2 regions of the Agrobacterium sp. H141 genome follow, and region 1 is predicted to be linked to the other one. Evidence: predicted binding sites of a transcription regulator. Region 1 holds the regulator's gene; the other holds the start of a gene.
What was found. The regulator LexA, encoded in region 1, represses DNA repair genes until DNA is damaged. The targets are predictions, from matches to a motif close to TGTTCNNNNTGTGTTCNG.

Region 1 (8,998 bases):
GGCGTCCCGTCAGTTCCGCCATCACGCCGCGCGCTTCCATGCCGGTTGCCAGCATGTGACCGTGGTCGCGATAACCGGTGATGACCTGGTCACCATCCTTCTGCGCCATCTGCATGCCAACAACGACAGCTTCCTGACCTATATAGAGGTGACAGAAACCACCGATGAAGCCCATGCCATAAAGTTGGCCGGCTTTTTCTTCAAAACGGCGAATCAAAAGCATCTGCCGATAGGCGGAAAGCTCCTGATCTTTCTTGAACTCGGCGACTGCGCCGTGCTCAAAATCCGTCTTGGTTGTTTTGGAAGCAGGTTTGCGTCCTGCGGTAGACGCGGGTTTTCGCGGCGCCATTCATCCCTCCCTGGGTTTTATGGGCGATATGTTTGTTGTCGCGTACAATAAGCAAGAAACGGCAGCCCGGCAATGCCATAAATGCATGCCTAGCATTCCGAATAAGTCTATGTTTTTTAACGGAAATTGAATATTAACCGAATTCAGGTTAATTCTTGAAATAGCTATTGAAGATCACAATTTCATCGGGACGCGACATATTCAATTGATATCGCGCCTTCTCATCGATCATGTCTTTCTCAAGCGACCCATCGCTCATCAGCGCCACCTGATTCTCCAGCGTCTTCCGCTGATCCACAAGCGCTGCAAGCTCTCGCTCACGCACGACCCTACGCTTCTCGAAATGCTCTGCGGCAATCAGACCGTAGTCGCCATGAATGCAATGATAGCCGAAATAGCCCAGAAAGGCGATGGTCACCGCTGGAAGAACCAGGCGACCGATTTTACGTTTTTTATGATGGCGGGTCCACATGCGGGGGTATGGCCTTGATACGCGGTACTCAACTAAGCGTTCAAATTAGCTCTGATTGTTTAACCGATCGTTGACCCTGTCAGAAACCGGTAGAATTTGTCTGTCGCACGCCGCACTGTCACGACAAAAAGCCCGCCCCGATTTCCCGGCGCGGGCTTTTCAATTCAACGATCGAGGACCGATCAGCCCTTGAGGATCGACGTACCGGCGTAGAACGCCTGCGGACCGAGACCCTCTTCGATACGGATCAGCTGATTGTACTTTGCCAGACGATCCGAACGCGACAGCGAGCCGGTCTTGATCTGTCCGCAATTGGTCGCAACAGCGAGATCGGCAATCGTCGAGTCTTCCGTTTCGCCCGAGCGATGCGACATGACGGCTGTGTAAGCGGCCTTATGCGCGGTCTCCACGGCATCCAGCGTTTCCGTCAGTGTGCCGATCTGGTTGACCTTGATCAGGATGGAGTTGGCAACGCCCATCTTGATGCCGTCACGCAGACGCGCCGAATTGGTCACGAACAGATCGTCACCCACCAGCTGGCACTTGTCGCCGATCATGTCGGTCAGGGTCTTCCAACCATCCCAGTCGTCTTCGGCCATACCGTCTTCGATGGAGATGATGGGATATTTGGCAACCAGTTCGGCATAATAACCGGCCATTTCGGCGCTATCGAGCACACGGCCCTCGCCCTGCAGATCGTATTTGCCGTCCTTGAAGAATTCGGTCGACGCCGGATCGAGAGCGAGACTGATGTCTTCGCCAGGCTTGTAGCCAGCCTTTTCGATCGCCTTCATGATAATGTCGAGCGCTTCAGGCGCGCTCTTCAGGTCTGGCGCAAAACCGCCTTCATCGCCGACATTGGTGTTGAGGCCCTTGGCGCTCAATTCCTTCTTCAGCACATGAAACACTTCCGAGCCCATGCGAACGGCGTCGCGCAGGGTGTCCGCGCCGACGGGCATGATCATGAATTCCTGGAAGTCGATCGGGTTGTCGGCATGCGCGCCGCCATTGATGATGTTCATCATCGGAACTGGCAGCGTGCGGGCGTTCGGGCCGCCAACATAACGATAAAGCGGCAGACCGGAGGCTTCGGCAGCAGCCTTGGCAACGGCCAGAGACACACCGAGAACAGCATTTGCCCCGAGGCGCGCTTTGTTTGGCGTGCCGTCCAGCTCGATCATGATGTTGTCGATCTGGATCTGGTTTTCCGCATCCAGGCCGCCAATGGCATCGAAGATCTCGGTGTTGACGGCTTCGACGGCCTTTTCAACGCCCTTGCCAAGATAGCGCTTGCCACCATCGCGAAGCTCGACGGCTTCGTGCGCACCGGTCGAGGCACCCGACGGAACGGCTGCGCGACCCATGCTGCCGTCTTCAAGAAAGACATCGACCTCTACAGTCGGATTGCCGCGGCTATCGAGAATTTCGCGGCCGATGATGTCGGTGATTGCAGTCATGGGGACCTCCCGGTTTCTGGGTGGGATTGAGGATGGGCCTGTATTAATCGAAGAAGAGAAAAATACAATGGCAAGAGTATGAAAGCTTGGTGTCGCCTGAAGCGAGACAAGCCGATGCCATCGACAGTGCCTTCGCCTCAGTGTCGAAACTTCGCAGCCTCACCCCTTGGTGATTGCGTCAAACGCCAGAAGGGTTTCCAGAAGCCGCGGCATGTCTTTCAGATGAACCATGTTCGGGCCGTCAGAAGGTGAGTTATCCGGATCCTGATGGGTTTCGATGAACAGCCCGCCAACGCCAACGGCAACGGCGGCACGCGCAAGCGTTTCAACGAATTCGCGCTGTCCACCGGTCGATCCACCCTGCCCGCCCGGTTGCTGCACGGAATGGGTCGCGTCAAACACCACAGGTGCCCCCATGGCCGCCATGATCGGCAAGGCGCGGAAATCAGACACCAGTGTATTGTATCCGAAGGATGCACCGCGCTCGCACAAGAGCACGTTCGGATTGCCGCTTTCGACGATCTTGGCGAGCACGTTCTTCATGTCCCAGGGCGCGAGGAACTGGCCTTTCTTGACGTTGATCGCACGACCAGTCTTGGCAGCAGCGACCAGCAGGTCTGTCTGGCGACTGAGGAAGGCCGGGATTTGCAACACGTCGACCACCGGCGCGACGATGGCACACTGTTCCTCGGTGTGAATGTCGGTCAGCACAGGAAAGCCGAATTCCTTTTTAAGGTCTGCAAACACCTCAAGTGCCTGCTCCAGCCCGATACCGCGCTTCCCAGACAGAGATGTCCGGTTGGCCTTGTCAAAAGAGGACTTGTAGACGAGGCCGATGCCGAGCGTGTCGCAGATTTCCTTGATCTCGCCAGCCATCATAAAGGCGTGGTCGCGGCTCTCCATCTGGCAAGGGCCGGCGATCAACGAAAAGCGTGCGCTATTGGAAAAGGTGACCTTGCTTGCGCCATCGCCAACGACCACGCTTGAATTTGGTGAAATGCTCATGCCTTGTCCTCGAATATGAATGTTACGCCCTGACCCGCCGATGGTGGAACCACAAGGCGACCCTCCCGGGCTTCGTAAGAAATGCCATTAGCGGCAAGAAGCGCACCTGTCACGCCAAGATCGCCCACGGCAACGACTAATCCCGCGCCCTCAAGACCGGCGGTCCTGCTCATTACAGATAGACCATAGCTGCGGGTAAATCCGTCCGGCGTCATCACTTCTATCTGAGTGCCGCCGGCAGCGAATTCCAGTCTGCCGCCTCGGGTTGCTGAAGCATGCGCCTGAAACACAGCATCGATATAACCCTCAAATATTGAGGGGTCTTCCGCCGTCAAGATCACGCCACTCACACGCATTGCGCTATTGTCGTGTTGCGCCAGCGCCTCCTTGTCGATCGCCAGCGGCAACAGTCGCTCACAGGCAAACAGCAGCAGGTCAGGCGCTTGTTCATCCTTGGCGAAAGCCAGCTTGAAACCGGCTTTCGCCTCGCTTCCATCGGCCGCTTGAACAGGTCGCTCGAAAGACAGCATCTTGCCGGCAGACCGTCCCTCTGCCTCGAACCTTGCGTGATCCGCATCCGCGTCGCGGCTCTCGGCAATAATGGCCGACAGCCCCTCGCCACGATCTGCCCGAAACGCTTCATGGCGCGCCACAAACACATTGCCCTGCCGTATCGCGTCGTGGCATTTCTCAGGATCGGCAACACCCAGAGGCTCCAGATATCCGCCTTCGGAAAAATAAACACAGGCATTTTCGGTGCCGAATGGATGGAGCGCATCGGCTGCCACCGTGAAACCGAGCGCCGTCAACCGGTTGCGTGCGACCCCAAGCGCTCCGACAGGCAGGACAATATGATCGAGCGCGCGGGCCGGCGAGGCAGACGATGAATCCATGAACGGTTCCTCAGCATCAAAACGCGTCGGTTGTGCGCCATCGCAGGCTCAAACACAAGACATCGCACTTTATCGAACACTTTAGTTCTGATGTGCGCGCCGACCCATCAATTCCATTGTTGCCAGCCTCACAAAAATTTAGTCACTTGCAGAACACAACTGGAACAGATAGTGTATGTTCTGGATTTGTTTCATCAAAGGGAATCGCAATGCTGACCCGCAAACAACAGGAATTGTTGCTCTTCATTCACGAAAGAATGAAGGAGTCCGGCGTGCCGCCATCCTTTGATGAAATGAAAGATGCACTGGATCTGGCCTCCAAATCCGGCATCCATCGTCTGATCACAGCGCTGGAGGAGCGCGGTTTCATTCGCCGGCTACCCAACAGGGCAAGAGCACTGGAAGTGATCAAGCTTCCCGAAGCCTATTCACCCAGCATGCAGCCACGTCGCGGCGGTTTCTCGCCCAGCGTCATCGAGGGCAGCCGCGGCAAGACGCCACCGCCGATGCTGCGCCAGCCGAGCGAAGACAACAACAATACGGTTTCCGTTCCGGTGATGGGTCGCATTGCCGCCGGTGTGCCAATCTCTGCCATTCAGAACAACACTCATGAAATCAGCATTCCCGCCGAAATGGTCAGCAGCGGCGAGCATTATGCGCTTGAGGTCAAGGGTGACTCGATGATCGAGGCCGGCATCCTTGACGGCGACACCGTGATCATCCGCAATGGCTCGACCGCCAGTCCGGGCGATATCATCGTGGCGCTGGTCGATGACGAGGAAGCAACCCTGAAGCGCTTCCGTCGCAAGGGTGCGTCGATTGCTCTTGAAGCGGCCAATCCGGCTTACGAAACACGGATCTTTGGGCCTGACAGGGTCAAGGTTCAGGGTAAGCTGGTCGGCCTGATCCGCCGCTATCACTGAGGTCGGTGAGCACGGTCTCCACTGGTTTCATATCATAGCGGCCGCTGCGCCAATCATATCTACGATGCAGGCTCCAGGGCCTTGCACGGCCGGAGAAAGCAGAGCGCAAAGCGATTGCCCCGTTGCTGTGCGGGCCTAGCCATATTTCCAAAGAGCCCGTTTTGCGAAGTGTATCGGGCGTGATCAATCTCGCGCCCGAGCGACAATGGTCATAGCCAAGCCGTCGCGCAGAAATAACAATATCACCGAGATCGCAGGCCAGGCCTGAAAGCCGTGGCTCCTCAAGTGTCACCACCCGCCAGCCCCCGCTGATACGGGCAACGCACCAGACCTTGTTCAGGCAACTGAACTGGCCGTCGACCGACATGTCCAACATATGTGCGAGTTTCGTGCTGGCGTAGCGTATCGCATTTTCCGAAAGCACGGGAAAGCGGCGACCACCATCAGGGGTCGCGATGTCCCGCGGCGCAATCGCCTTGGCAAGCAAGGCATCCTCTTCGACAGCAGGTTTTTGATGGCTGTGGCGCTGCAAACCGTTCTGCCATTGGGTAAATATGAAGCCCGGCGGTCGGGCGCTCGTAGTGGCGATCACGTCCGCATTGTTGGCACCATTGCCGATCAACCCAACCAGACGACCGTCCTCATAGATCAGCAGATCGGCAGTCCTGTCTTTAGGAAGCGCCAATCCGGTGATCAGACCAACTGCGAGGATGGCGGTGCCAATATGCCTGATGCGACTTCGAAGCAGTGCCAGTATCAGCATGCCCGTAACCGCTAACGGCAAAACCCAACGGCCAGCCGCGCGCTACCGACATCGCCACCCCATTCGGCGACAGTATGGGCAATTGCGATGACGAGACCGAGTCCATGCCCCATGACGTCAAGCGGAAGTGTGTCGAGACCGATGGGCATCAGCAACATCGACACCAGGCCGGCCGGCATCACCACAAATGTGATGATCGGCATCGCCAACAGATTGGCCGGTAAACTATAGCCGGCGAGGCGGTGGAAATGCTCCAGCGAAAAGATCGCGGTCGACAAACCACCAATCACGGAAGTGAGGATCAGCCCGCCAACCACGCGGATGATCGCACCGGCAATGGGCATATCAGGCAAAAAGTCGAAATAGCCCTCGCGGGATCTGCGGAAACGCCACGCGGAATATCCAGCCACCAGCGCCACGGTCGCTGCAAATGACATCTGAAAGCTTGGCCCCATCACTTCGGAGGGCGAGATTGCCAGTATGATCGTGGCCGCCAGTGCCACATTGCGCATGCTGATCGCTGGCCTGTCCAATAGCACAGCCATGAGCATGATTGCCATCATCACGAAAGCGCGCTGCGCCGACACCTGGGCACCGGAAATCATCAGATAGAAGAATGCTGCGACAAGCGCGCCAGCGGCTGCATACTTCTTGATCGGTCTGGATTGTGCAAAGCCTGTGAACTGGCTCAACACCACCCGTAGACCGACAAAGAACAATCCAGCCGCCAGCGCCATATGCAGGCCGGAAATCGCAATCACATGGGCAAGGCCCGAGCGCCGCAGGTCGTCCAGGACGGGCTCTGAAAGCGCCCGCCGCTCACCTGTCACGATCGCCGCAGCAAAAGCACCTTCGTCTCCGCCGATTGCCGTTCGTATCCGCTCGCCGATAGCGCCACGCACCGACAGTAGATTGGATGCCAATGCCCGTTTCGCAGAGGTCAAAAAATCCGTTTGCGGTTGGTCGGATTGGGTCGATTCGCCGACATCAGGCGCGCCGAGGAAAAAGCCGATCGCGCCAATGCCGTCAAAATAGGCAGAAAAGGCAAAGTCATTCAGTCCGGGTAGCGCAGGCCCCGAGGGAGGAGATAATCTGGCCCTCCCCTCAATCGCGGCACCGATCATAAATGGTCTATGATCCGCGCGCGCCACCAGCGAAACTCTCGAAGGCGGGCGCCGTAACTGTGGTTCTCGGGTCTGTGCAATACGGACGATATAGCGCCATTCGCCGCTCGCCCCCTCCTCTCGCTGCTCGATAATGCCTGTGATATGAGTCGTGACCGGGCTGTCCAGCATGACCGTATCCAGACGCGCCGTTTCCCAAACAGCAAACAAAGACCCGGCGGTCATGAGCATCGAGGCCAGCAAGACGTAGTGCCAACACGGATTGCGATAGCGGCTGACAACTCCGAGACAAGCCAGACCGCAAAAGAGCAAAATCAACACGAAAAGCTTGGGCGGATCATCAGCCGCAAACCATAAAATAGCGCCAGTACCCATGAAAACCGGCAGGAACAGGAAAACATGGCCGTGATCACGCTCGTCTTCCAGGCATGCCGCGCTTCTGCTCGCAAGGCGTGAAAAAAACGCGCTGAACTCGGGGACAGACCGCGGCCGCGTCATTCCTTCGCGCGTATGGCGCAGACGTGAAGACACAGGCGCGACAGCGCGCGGCCTGCCAACAGATCGGATCGTATCCAGGTGCTTTTCCAACGCTTCATGCATGGTACGGCCCCCACGAAGTGTCCGGCTCACTGCAACAACCAAGCCGACACCAAGTCACGGAGGACAGCTTATTCGCGAAGCGGTTGATTGTTAAGCAGAACATGCTCGCGGTATACGCGCGTTCATCAGGCCAGATAGTGCAGCGCATGCAGTGCAGTGCACAATTTGGCGGGTCGATAGCTTGGCATTAACCTTCGGATCATATAGCTAATGCCTGACGCTTAACCTGTGGTGCCCAATTTGAGGGCATCTCCCGCCCATTCGGAGGATTAGCATGACGGACAAAAGCGCTGAAATAAATCTCGGTGGCAAAACTGTCGACCTGACTGTCAAAACTGGCACCCTTGGTCCAGACGTTGTCGACATTGGCGCACTCTACAAAAACACTGGCGCCTTCACCTACGACCCGGGCTTTACGTCCACCGCATCCTGCGAATCCAAGATCACCTTTATCGATGGTGACGAAGGCATTCTGCTGCACCGCGGTTACCCCATCGAACAGTTGGCCGAACAGGGCGATTTCCTCGAGACCTGCTATCTGCTGCTTTATGGCGAACTGCCAACAGCTGTTCAGAAGAAGGATTTCGATCATCGCGTCACGCATCACACCATGGTGCACGAACAGATGAGCCGCTTCTTCACCGGCTTCCGCCGCGACGCCCATCCGATGGCTGTCATGGTTGGTACCGTCGGCGCTCTGTCGGCCTTCTACCACGACTCGACCGATATCACCGATCCGCATCAGCGCATGGTTGCCTCGCTGCGCATGATCGCAAAGATGCCGACAATTGCCGCCATGGCCTACAAGTACCATATCGGCCAGCCCTTCGTTTATCCGAAAAACGACCTGGATTATGCGGCAAACTTCCTGCGCATGTGCTTTGCCGTTCCCTGCGAGGAATATCAGGTGAACCCGGTTCTGGCCCGTGCCATGGACCGTATCTTCATCCTGCATGCCGATCACGAGCAGAACGCCTCCACATCCACGGTTCGTCTCGCTGGTTCTTCCGGTGCCAACCCGTTCGCCTGTATTGCAGCCGGCATTGCCTGCCTCTGGGGCCCTGCTCACGGTGGCGCCAACGAAGCCGCGCTCAACATGCTCATGGAAATCGGCTCGGTTGAACGCATCCCTGAATACATCGCCAAGGCCAAGGACAAGAACGATCCGTTCCGTCTGATGGGCTTTGGTCACCGCGTCTACAAGAACTACGATCCACGCGCCAAGATCATGCAGAAGACGATGTATGAGGTACTTGAAGCAACCGGTCGTGGCGACGATCCATTGATGCAGGTGGCGCTGGAGCTCGAAAAATACGCGCTCAACGACGACTACTTCAAGGAAAAGAAGCTCTATCCGAACGTCGACTTCTATTCGGGTATCACGCTTCGCGCACTCGGCTTCCCCACGACCA
Region 2 (8,998 bases), 330 kb from region 1:
CGCAATTCGAAATTGCTGCGAAAATCCGTCCAATTGACGAAAAAAGGCGCTAAAAGTGCCGCAAACAAAGCTACGACGAGCAGTCCGCCAAGGAAGACAAGAATACGACCGAGCAAACGTCTCACTCCAAACGAGTCCAGCGGAGACTAACGGTTCTCGCGGCGGGAACAAGCGCCAAATATCATAGTCAGATGCGGAAAATCTTGCCCGGATTGAATATGTTGTCGGGATCGAGCGCGCGCTTCACCTGCCCCATGATGTCCACGGCATGGCCAAGCTCCTGCCGAAGAAAGCCCATCTTGCCCTGCCCGATGCCGTGCTCGCCGGTGCAGGTACCGTCCATCTCCAACGCCCGCGTATTCAACCGCTCCAGGAACTTCTCCGCTTTGGCAACTTCAGCAGGATCCTTGTCGTTCATCAAAACGAGAACGTGGAAATTTCCGTCGCCGGCATGCCCCACAATCGGTGCCAGCAATCCGGTCTCGCGGATGTCCGCCTGGGTCGCTTCCACGCATTCCGCAAGCCTTGAAATCGGAACGCAAACATCTGTGGAAAGACCATTGAGCTCAGGCGCAAGCGCCCTGCCCGCCCAATAAGCGTTGTGGCGCGCCTTCCACAACTTGGTGCGCTCCTCGGCATTGGTTGTGTATTGAAACGCGTCAGCGTCGAATTCGGCGGCGATCTCCCCAAATTGTTCGGCCTGGATCGCAACAGTCTCGTCCGTGCCGTGAAATTCGACAAAGAGCGTCGGCTTTTCCGCATATGAGAGATTGGAATAGGCGTTCACCGCCTTCATCTGGGTCTCGTCGAGCAATTCAATGCGCGCCACCGGAATCCCCATTTGGATCGTCATGATCACAGCATCACACGCCGCTTTCAGGGTCGGAAAAGCGCATACGCCACCTGATATCATCGCGGGAATGCCCTGCAGCTTCAGCGTGATTGAGGTGATGATCCCGAGCGTACCTTCAGATCCGACAAAAAGCCGGGTCAAATCATATCCAGCTGACGTCTTGCGCGCGCGGCGCGCCGTGCGGATTTCCTCACCGTCAGCCGTAACCACGGTCAGCGAAAGCACATTGTCTTTCATCGTGCCGTAGCGAACTGCATTAGTCCCCGAGGCACGTGTCGCCGCCATGCCGCCAAGAGAGGCATTGGCACCCGGATCGATCGGGAAGAACAGGCCTGTGTCGCGCAGATAGACATTCAGGTCCTCGCGCGTGACGCCCGGTTGAACGGTGCAATCCAGATCCTCGGCATTGACTTCAAGAACCTTGTTCATCCGGCTGAAGTCCAGAGAAATACCGCCATGCGATGCATTGACCTGACCTTCGAGCGACGATCCGGTACCGAACGCGATCACGGGAACCTTGTGCTCGGCACAGGAACGCACGACCGTTTGCACGTCTTCAGTCGTCTCGACAAAGACCACACCGTCCGGAAGCTGCGCCGGCAGATAGGTGGTGGTATGCGCGTGTTGTTCGAGGAAAGATTGCCCGGTCTGAAACCTGTCGCCAAAAACCTGCTTCAACAGTGCGAGAACCGTCGCGATGCCGTCCTCGTTGCGCTCTCCCGTGATGACATCCTTCATCGCCATGGCGAAATCCCTTATGCACTTCCATTGCCAGCGCGCAAAGTGACGCGCCTCTTGCCGCGAGATATGGGATAGATCGGCGTGGCTTGTCCAGATCACATTCTGGCCCAAGTGACGGATGTGTCAGTTCAGGCGGACTTTAGTGTCTCGCCGAGAAAGGTCAGAAGCCGGGTCCAGTGGCGCTCGCTGCCGTCGCGGTCATAGACACCGTGATCGCTGATCGTCCAGCCATGCTTCATGTCTTTGTAATTTTCCAACATGAAGTCGACCTCGGCCTCAGCCATGGCTTCGGCCAGCCGCCCGGCCTGCGCCGGCGGGAAGGATCCGTCGACACCGGCAGCACCGACATAAACACGCGCCTTGATCGACTGAGCGCCAAGATGCGGACTGTCTGGAGCATCTGTCGCAAGGTTGCCGCCGTGAAAGCTTGCAGCCGCCGCCACGCGCGCCGCATAGCGGGCTGCGGCCGTCAGCGCATAAGCGCCACCCATGCAATAACCGACGACACCGACAGGACCGGTCGCTCCGGCCTCATCGAGTGCGGCGATAAAGGCAGCACTGTCGCTTGCCGTCATCGCCTGCGTGGTCTCAAGCTTCATGGCTTTTAGTTTTGGACCGGCAACCGGGTCGGAAAAGGCGGTCTTGGGATCGAAGTCCTGCTTGTTCTCGAAGCGATAGAAAAGATCGGGAACAAGAACCGTATAGCCTTCATTGGCCAGCCGCTCCGCCATGGTTGTGAGCGTCGATCGAAGCCCGAAAATATCCATATAAAGGATCACACCCGCCTTGGAGGCAATGGCATCGGCAGGCTTTACCAGAACGGCCTTGGCCACGCCCTCTGCGGTGCTGATCTCAATCATGTGTGTCGTCATGCAAAAGTCTCCTGCTTATCGGCAGTCATTCAGCAGCCTCGAGCGAGGCTGCAATATCCATTTCCTGACGCAGGCGTTTTTCTTCGTCGCCACGCGGCTTTGAAAACCGGGCAAGCGCCAGATAGGCGACCGGTGTCACATAGAGTGTGACGATTGTGGCAAGCCCCAGTCCGCCCACCATCACCCAACCGAGGGCGATACGGGCCTCGGCACCGGCGCCGGAGGCCAGCACGAGCGGCACACCGCCCAGCACCGTCGAGATCATCGTCATCATCACAGGGCGCAAACGCATATTGGATGCGTTCTCGATTGCATTGCGAACCGATTGCCCCTGATCACGAAGCTGATTGGCAAATTCGACGATCAAGATACCGTTCTTGGCCATCACCCCGACAAGAAGCACCAGCCCGATCTGCGAATAGACATTTAGCGATGAACCCGTCAGCACCAGCGCGAAGACGGCACAGGCAAGCCCGAGCGGCACGGTCGCCAGAATGATCAGTGAAGACAGGACGCTTTCGAACTGCGCCGCCAGTACCAGAAAGACAATCACGATGGCGAAACCGAAGGTCGTGCCCATACCGCTTGAATTTTCATTCAGCGTGGCTGCCTCCGCCAGCGGCATCAGCCTTGCGCCGGGCGGCAAAAGCGGTTCGGCGATGGCTTCGGCAACGGCAAGCGCCTCACCAAGCGACGTCCCCTCGTTCAATCCGGCATTGATGCCAACCGACGCCAATTGCTGCTCACGCGACAAGGATGGCGCGACCGCATTCTCCTTCAGCGTGGCGATCACCGACATCGGCACGAACTTGCCTTCGCTCGTCTGCAGGAAGATGTTCTCAAGATCGGTCGGATCATCGATTGGCCGCGTGGTCGATACCAGTTTCACCGGATAAGACTTGCCATCGACGAAGACATCACCGATGGACCGACCGTCGAGCAATGCCTGCATCGCCTGCGCAAGCCCCGTTATATTGACCCCGAGATCGGCCGCGCGTTCACGATCGATCACGACCGATAGCTGCGCCTGACTGACATCGTCGGCCAGACGCGGATTGTCGAAACGGCCGTCCCGTTCCATGGCATCGACCACGGAAAGAGCGGCCTGGGTCAGCTTTTGATGGCTTGAACCGACAAGCGCGAAACTGAGACCATTTCCTCCGCCGCGGATTTTCAGAGAATTGGGCTGAATGGCAAAGGCACGGACGGCAGGCACTTTTGCGGCCGCCGCATTCACGTCCTTTGCTATCTCGTCCTGGCTGCGGCTGCGCTCATCCCAGGGTGCCAGCGTCAGCACCATGAAGCCGCTGTTCTTGCTGCTGCCAAATCCGGAAATAGAGAACAGATTGATGATCTCTCCACTCTCGCGCAGGGGTTCAAGGTTTTCCTCAACCCGGCGCATCTGATCACGGGTATATTCGAGGCTGACCCCTTGCGGAGCAGACACCCGCATCAACAACAGGCCGCGATCCTCGCGCGGCGTCAACTCGCTCGTGATCAGCTGGAACGCGCCAAAGGCTGCTCCGGCAAAGACGAAGGCAACGATGAACACGACGAACGGTGCTCTGAGACAACCGCGAAGCGTATAGCGGTAGAGATCGGAGAAGCGGTTCCCCAACCTGCCAAGCATACCCGGGTCCGGGTCGACATCGCGGGTCAGCAGCCGAGACGCCAGCATGGGACAGAGTGTCAGCGCCACAATCGATGACAGCGTCACCGAAAAGGCCAGCACGAAGCCGAATTCGCGAAACAGTCCGCCCACCTGCCCCGGCAGGAACGACAGCGGCACGAACACAGCGGCAAGCGTGGCCGTGGTGGTGACGACCGCAAAGAACACCTCCCGAGTGCCAAGCACGGCGGCTGCCCGAGGTCCAAGACCTTGTGCTCGACGCCTGACGATATTTTCCAGCACGACAATCGCGTCATCCACCACCATGCCGGTGGCAAGCACAATCGCAAGCAAGGTCAGAATATTGATCGAGAAACCGAGCAGATAGATCGCGGCAACCGTCCCGATCAACGCCACCGGCATGGTGACCGCCGGAATGATCGTCGCCTTCGCGTCGCGCAGAAACAGATAGATGATACCGACCACGATGATCGCTGCCAGTGCCAGCGAGCGCACCACTTCTTCGATGGAGCCGCGGATAAACACGGCATCATCGCTGGTGATGCGGATCTGCGTGCCTTCAGGCAAGGTCTTCGAGATATCCGCAACAGCCTTGGTCACGCCATCGGAGATGCTGAGCGTATTCGATTGTGCCTGACGAATGATGCCAAGACCGATGCCAGGGCTGCCATTGGCCCGCAAAGTGGTCGAACTGGTATCCGGCCCCAGGGTAATGGTGGCCACATCGCCCAACCGCACGCGGTTCTGGATGATAAGACTTGCGAAATCCTCCGGCGTCTTCAGCTCCGCGGTCGCCCGCACCACGATATTCTGCGTGGCACTGTTGAGCGCGCCTGCCGGCACGTCAAAGGCAAGGTCGCTCAGCGCAGTGGACAGATTGGCGATGGTCAGCCCACGGCTGGCAAGCGCTGCCTGATCGACATCGACCCGGAAAATCTTTTCCTGATCCCCGTAGATATCGACATCCGCGACGCCATCCACTGCGGCAAGGCGGTCGACGATCTCGTCATCGACCAGTTGCGTCAGATCGTCGAGGCTGAGACTGTCCGACGTGATCGCCAGCCGCATGATCGCACTGGAATCGGCATCGGCCTTGATGATTCGTGGTTCGTCCGATTCGTCGGGAAGCTCATTGGTGACACGGCCAATCGCATCGCGAACATCGGTCGAGGCCACGTTGAGATCCGTTGCATCGGAAAATTCGAGCGTCACGCGGCTGGAGCCGAAGGACGAGGACGACGACATGGATTTGAGCCCGCTGACCCGTGCCACCGCCCCCTCGATGACCGTCGTCACCTCCTGATCGACCGTTTCGGGCGACGCACCTGAAAATGTCGTGCGAACGGTAATTACCGGACGGTCGACATCCGGCAGTTCACGAACCTCGACGCCGTAAAGCGCAGACAGGCCGGCAACCACGATCAGGGCATTGAAAACAAGCGCCAGGATGGGGCGTCGCACGAACAGTGCGGTGAACCCGCCATGATCGGCTGACGGCAACAGACCTTCTTCGCGATCGCTCATTGCTTGGCCGCCTCCTGCTGAGGCGCATCGGCGGATGGCTTGGTATCGGCCGGACGTTGCTCGCCGGCGATTGCGACCTCACCGCCGGCCCGCACACGCTGCACACCCTCGATGATAATCTGATCCCCGGCGGACAATGCAGCTTCCACGAGAATACTGTCGGGATTACGCTGCACGATACGCACGGTAACTTTTTCGGCCTTGCCGTCACTCACCCGCCAGACATAGGAGCCGTCGCTGTCCCACTGGATCGCTAGCGGATCGACGGCCGGATAGTCTTCACCGTCGAACGTCATGGCGACCGTAAACGCCATGCCGGCCCTCAGATCGTCGTTCTCGTTGGCAATGCGGGCCCGCACATGAAGCGTGCGGCTGGCCTCATCAATGCGGTTATCGATGGCCTCGACCGCACCGCGATAGAGCCCTGCCGGACGCGCAACTGCCGTAGCCTCGACCGCTTGGCCGACCTTGATGATCGGCGCGAAACGCTCCGGAACCCAGAAATCGACGAGGATTTCCGAACGGTCATCGAGACTGACAATGGCTGTTGTCGTGGTAACATTATCGCCGGGATCGACGGTGACGATGCCCGCGACGCCGCTGATCGGCGCGGTAATTTCGCGCCGCTGCAGATTGAGCGCTGCCGTCTCGACCGCAAGCTTTGCAGTCTGGACCGCGATATCGGCGTTGAAAGCATCGATGCGCGATATGGTCGACTTCAGGTTCTCGTAGAGCTTCGCCTTTTCCAGAGCGCTGTTCAGTTCCACCTTGGCTTGATCGCGCGCAATGATCTGTTCCTCGTCCTTGATGCGGGCCATCACTTGGCCGGCCTCAACGAGATCGCCGGATTTGACCAGCACTTCCTTCAACGTGCCGGCCACCTGTGGCGTGACGATCACAGATTGAACCGCCTCACCGCTGCCTATCGCCGTCAGGCGGTCGTTCACCTTGCCGATCGCGACCGGCTGAACCACGACCTGAGGCGTATTTCCGAAACCGCGGCCACCGCCGCGCTTTGCGCCGGCTGCATCCCCCCCTTCGGTCTGCGAAGTCGACACCATGGCAACGACGCCAGCTGGAACGCCGAGCCGCGCCAAAACGGCACCACTGCCGGGCACGAGCCAGATCCAGACAAAGAACCCCGCAACGAGGACGATAATTGCCAGAAGCAACTGTTTCCAAAAGGCCATGCAATCTCCGCAAGTGACACTGAAATAGAACTGATTTGCGATCGCCGCGGCCCAGCGTCTTGGAACGGCTCAAGCCCAATATTCATGACTGCGTTGCAACCGCAACCCGCCATCATGAACATTACGAAACTGTCATTATCCTGAGGTGCTGCGAAGCCCGGCGACATTGAAACGCAAGCCTTCATTCGCACCCATATGGGCTATTGACCAATCACATTCACGACAGCGTCCGGCACGATATCCGCCAAAGCCGGCAATTTTCCGTTGCATAGTGACCTTTTGGGAATGAAAGGAGAACATCTTTTCTGGCCTTTCGGTTTCGAATCACTACATTGAGCCCCATGACCAGTGGTTTTAGTGATATCCCCTTTTTCGACGAGGAGCCTGACGAGCCGCGCAAGCCCTCAAATGCCCCTGCCCCCCAGGCCCATGCGCCCAAGGAAGGCGGGCTTGGCATTGCGGCCCGCGCCATGGCGGCGCGCGATCAGTCACGGGCACCCGATTACCTGTCAGGCCTCAACCCGGAACAGCGTGAAGCGGTGGAAGCGACCGAAGGCCCCGTTCTGGTGCTGGCGGGCGCCGGCACCGGCAAGACCCGCGTTCTGACCACCCGCATTGCTCATATTCTGGAGACGGGCCGCGCCTGGCCAAGCCAGATTCTCGCCGTGACCTTCACCAACAAGGCCGCGCGCGAGATGAAGGAGCGTATCGGGCTTCTGGTCGGTGGCGCGGTCGAAGGCATGCCCTGGCTCGGCACCTTCCATTCCATCGGCGTGAAACTGCTGCGTCGCCACGCCGAACTGGTTGGCCTGCGCTCCGACTTCACCATTCTCGACACCGACGACGTCATTCGCCTGATCAAGCAATTGATCCAGGCAGAAGGCATCGACGACAAGCGCTGGCCGGCCCGCCAGTTTGCCGGGATGATCGATGGCTGGAAGAACAAGGGGCTCGATCCGTCACAGATCCCCGAAGGCGACGCCCGTGCCTTTGCCAATGGCAAGGGTCGTGAACTCTACACCGCCTATCAGAACCGGCTGAAAAGCCTGAACGCCTGCGATTTCGGCGATCTTCTCTTGCGCCCCATCCGCATGTTCAAGGCCAATCCGGATGTGCTGCGGGAATATCACGACAAGTTCCGCTATATTCTGGTCGACGAGTATCAGGACACCAACACCGCGCAATATATGTGGCTGCGGCTTTTGGCCCAACGCCCCAAGGGCGTGGCCCAGAATGTCTGTTGCGTGGGCGACGACGACCAGTCGATCTATGGCTGGCGTGGCGCGGAAGTCGACAACATCCTGCGGTTCGAGAAGGATTTCCCCGGCGCCAAGGTGGTGAAACTGGAGCGCAATTATCGATCCACCGAACATATTCTGGGCGCTGCCGGCCATCTGATTGCCCATAACGAAGGCCGCCTTGGCAAGACGCTATTCACCGAACGCTCCGAACCCGACGATGAAAAGGTCGTGGTGCATGCTGCCTGGGATTCCGAAGAGGAAGCCCGCGCAGTCGGCGAAGAGATCGAGCGCCTGCAGCGTGGCGATGCAGACGGCAAGAAACACAAGCTCAACGATATGTCGATCCTCGTGCGCGCCTCCTTCCAGATGCGCGAATTCGAAGATCGTTTTGTAACCCTTGGCCTGAATTACCGCGTCGTCGGCGGCCCGCGCTTTTATGAGCGGCTCGAAATCCGCGATGCCATGGCCTATTTCCGCCTCGTCTGCCAGCCTGCAGACGATCTGGCCTTCGAGCGCATCATCAACACGCCCAAGCGTGGTCTGGGCGACACCTCGGTGCGCGCCCTGCATGATTATGCCCGCGCCCGCGACATTCCCATGTTGCAGGCCGCAGGCGACATGACCGAGACCGACGACCTGAAGCCCAAGGCCCGCAAGGCCCTGTTTGACGTCGTGCAAAACTTTCGCCGATGGCAAGAACAGCTTGAAACCGTTCCCCATACCGAACTTGCCGAGCAGATCCTTGAAGAGTCCGGCTACACCGATATGTGGAAGAACGACAAATCGGCAGAAGCGCCGGGTCGTCTGGAAAACCTCAAGGAACTCATCCGCTCCATGGAGGCGTTCGAGAGCATGCGCGGATTCCTCGAGCATGTCTCGCTGGTCATGGATGCCGAGCAGAACGAGGATATGGACGCCGTCTCCATCATGACGCTCCATTCCGCCAA

Region 2: a site for LexA is predicted at 7,092-7,109, ahead of ACWPM9_RS08135 (ATP-dependent helicase). Genes of this name have one in related genera too.

What each region holds. Positions count from the first base shown of each region.
Region 1 covers NZ_CM169893.1:2,115,309-2,124,306, reverse strand. The annotation lists gene pdhA (pyruvate dehydrogenase (acetyl-transferring) E1 component subunit alpha) at 1-349, opposite strand, end outside; gene ACWPM9_RS09775 (FtsB family cell division protein) at 498-821, opposite strand; gene eno (phosphopyruvate hydratase) at 1,004-2,278, opposite strand; gene kdsA (3-deoxy-8-phosphooctulonate synthase) at 2,438-3,283, opposite strand; gene ACWPM9_RS09760 (VOC family protein) at 3,280-4,176, opposite strand; gene lexA (transcriptional repressor LexA) at 4,386-5,099, shown strand; gene ACWPM9_RS09750 (hypothetical protein) at 5,053-5,862, opposite strand; gene ACWPM9_RS09745 (ComEC/Rec2 family competence protein) at 5,874-7,586, opposite strand; gene gltA (citrate synthase) at 7,861-8,998, shown strand, end outside.
Region 2 covers NZ_CM169893.1:1,783,818-1,792,815, reverse strand. The annotation lists gene ACWPM9_RS08160 (AsmA family protein) at 1-116, opposite strand, end outside; gene ACWPM9_RS08155 (FAD-binding oxidoreductase) at 188-1,597, opposite strand; gene ACWPM9_RS08150 (dienelactone hydrolase family protein) at 1,723-2,466, opposite strand; gene ACWPM9_RS08145 (efflux RND transporter permease subunit) at 2,492-5,620, opposite strand; gene ACWPM9_RS08140 (efflux RND transporter periplasmic adaptor subunit) at 5,617-6,810, opposite strand; gene ACWPM9_RS08135 (ATP-dependent helicase) at 7,152-8,998, shown strand, end outside.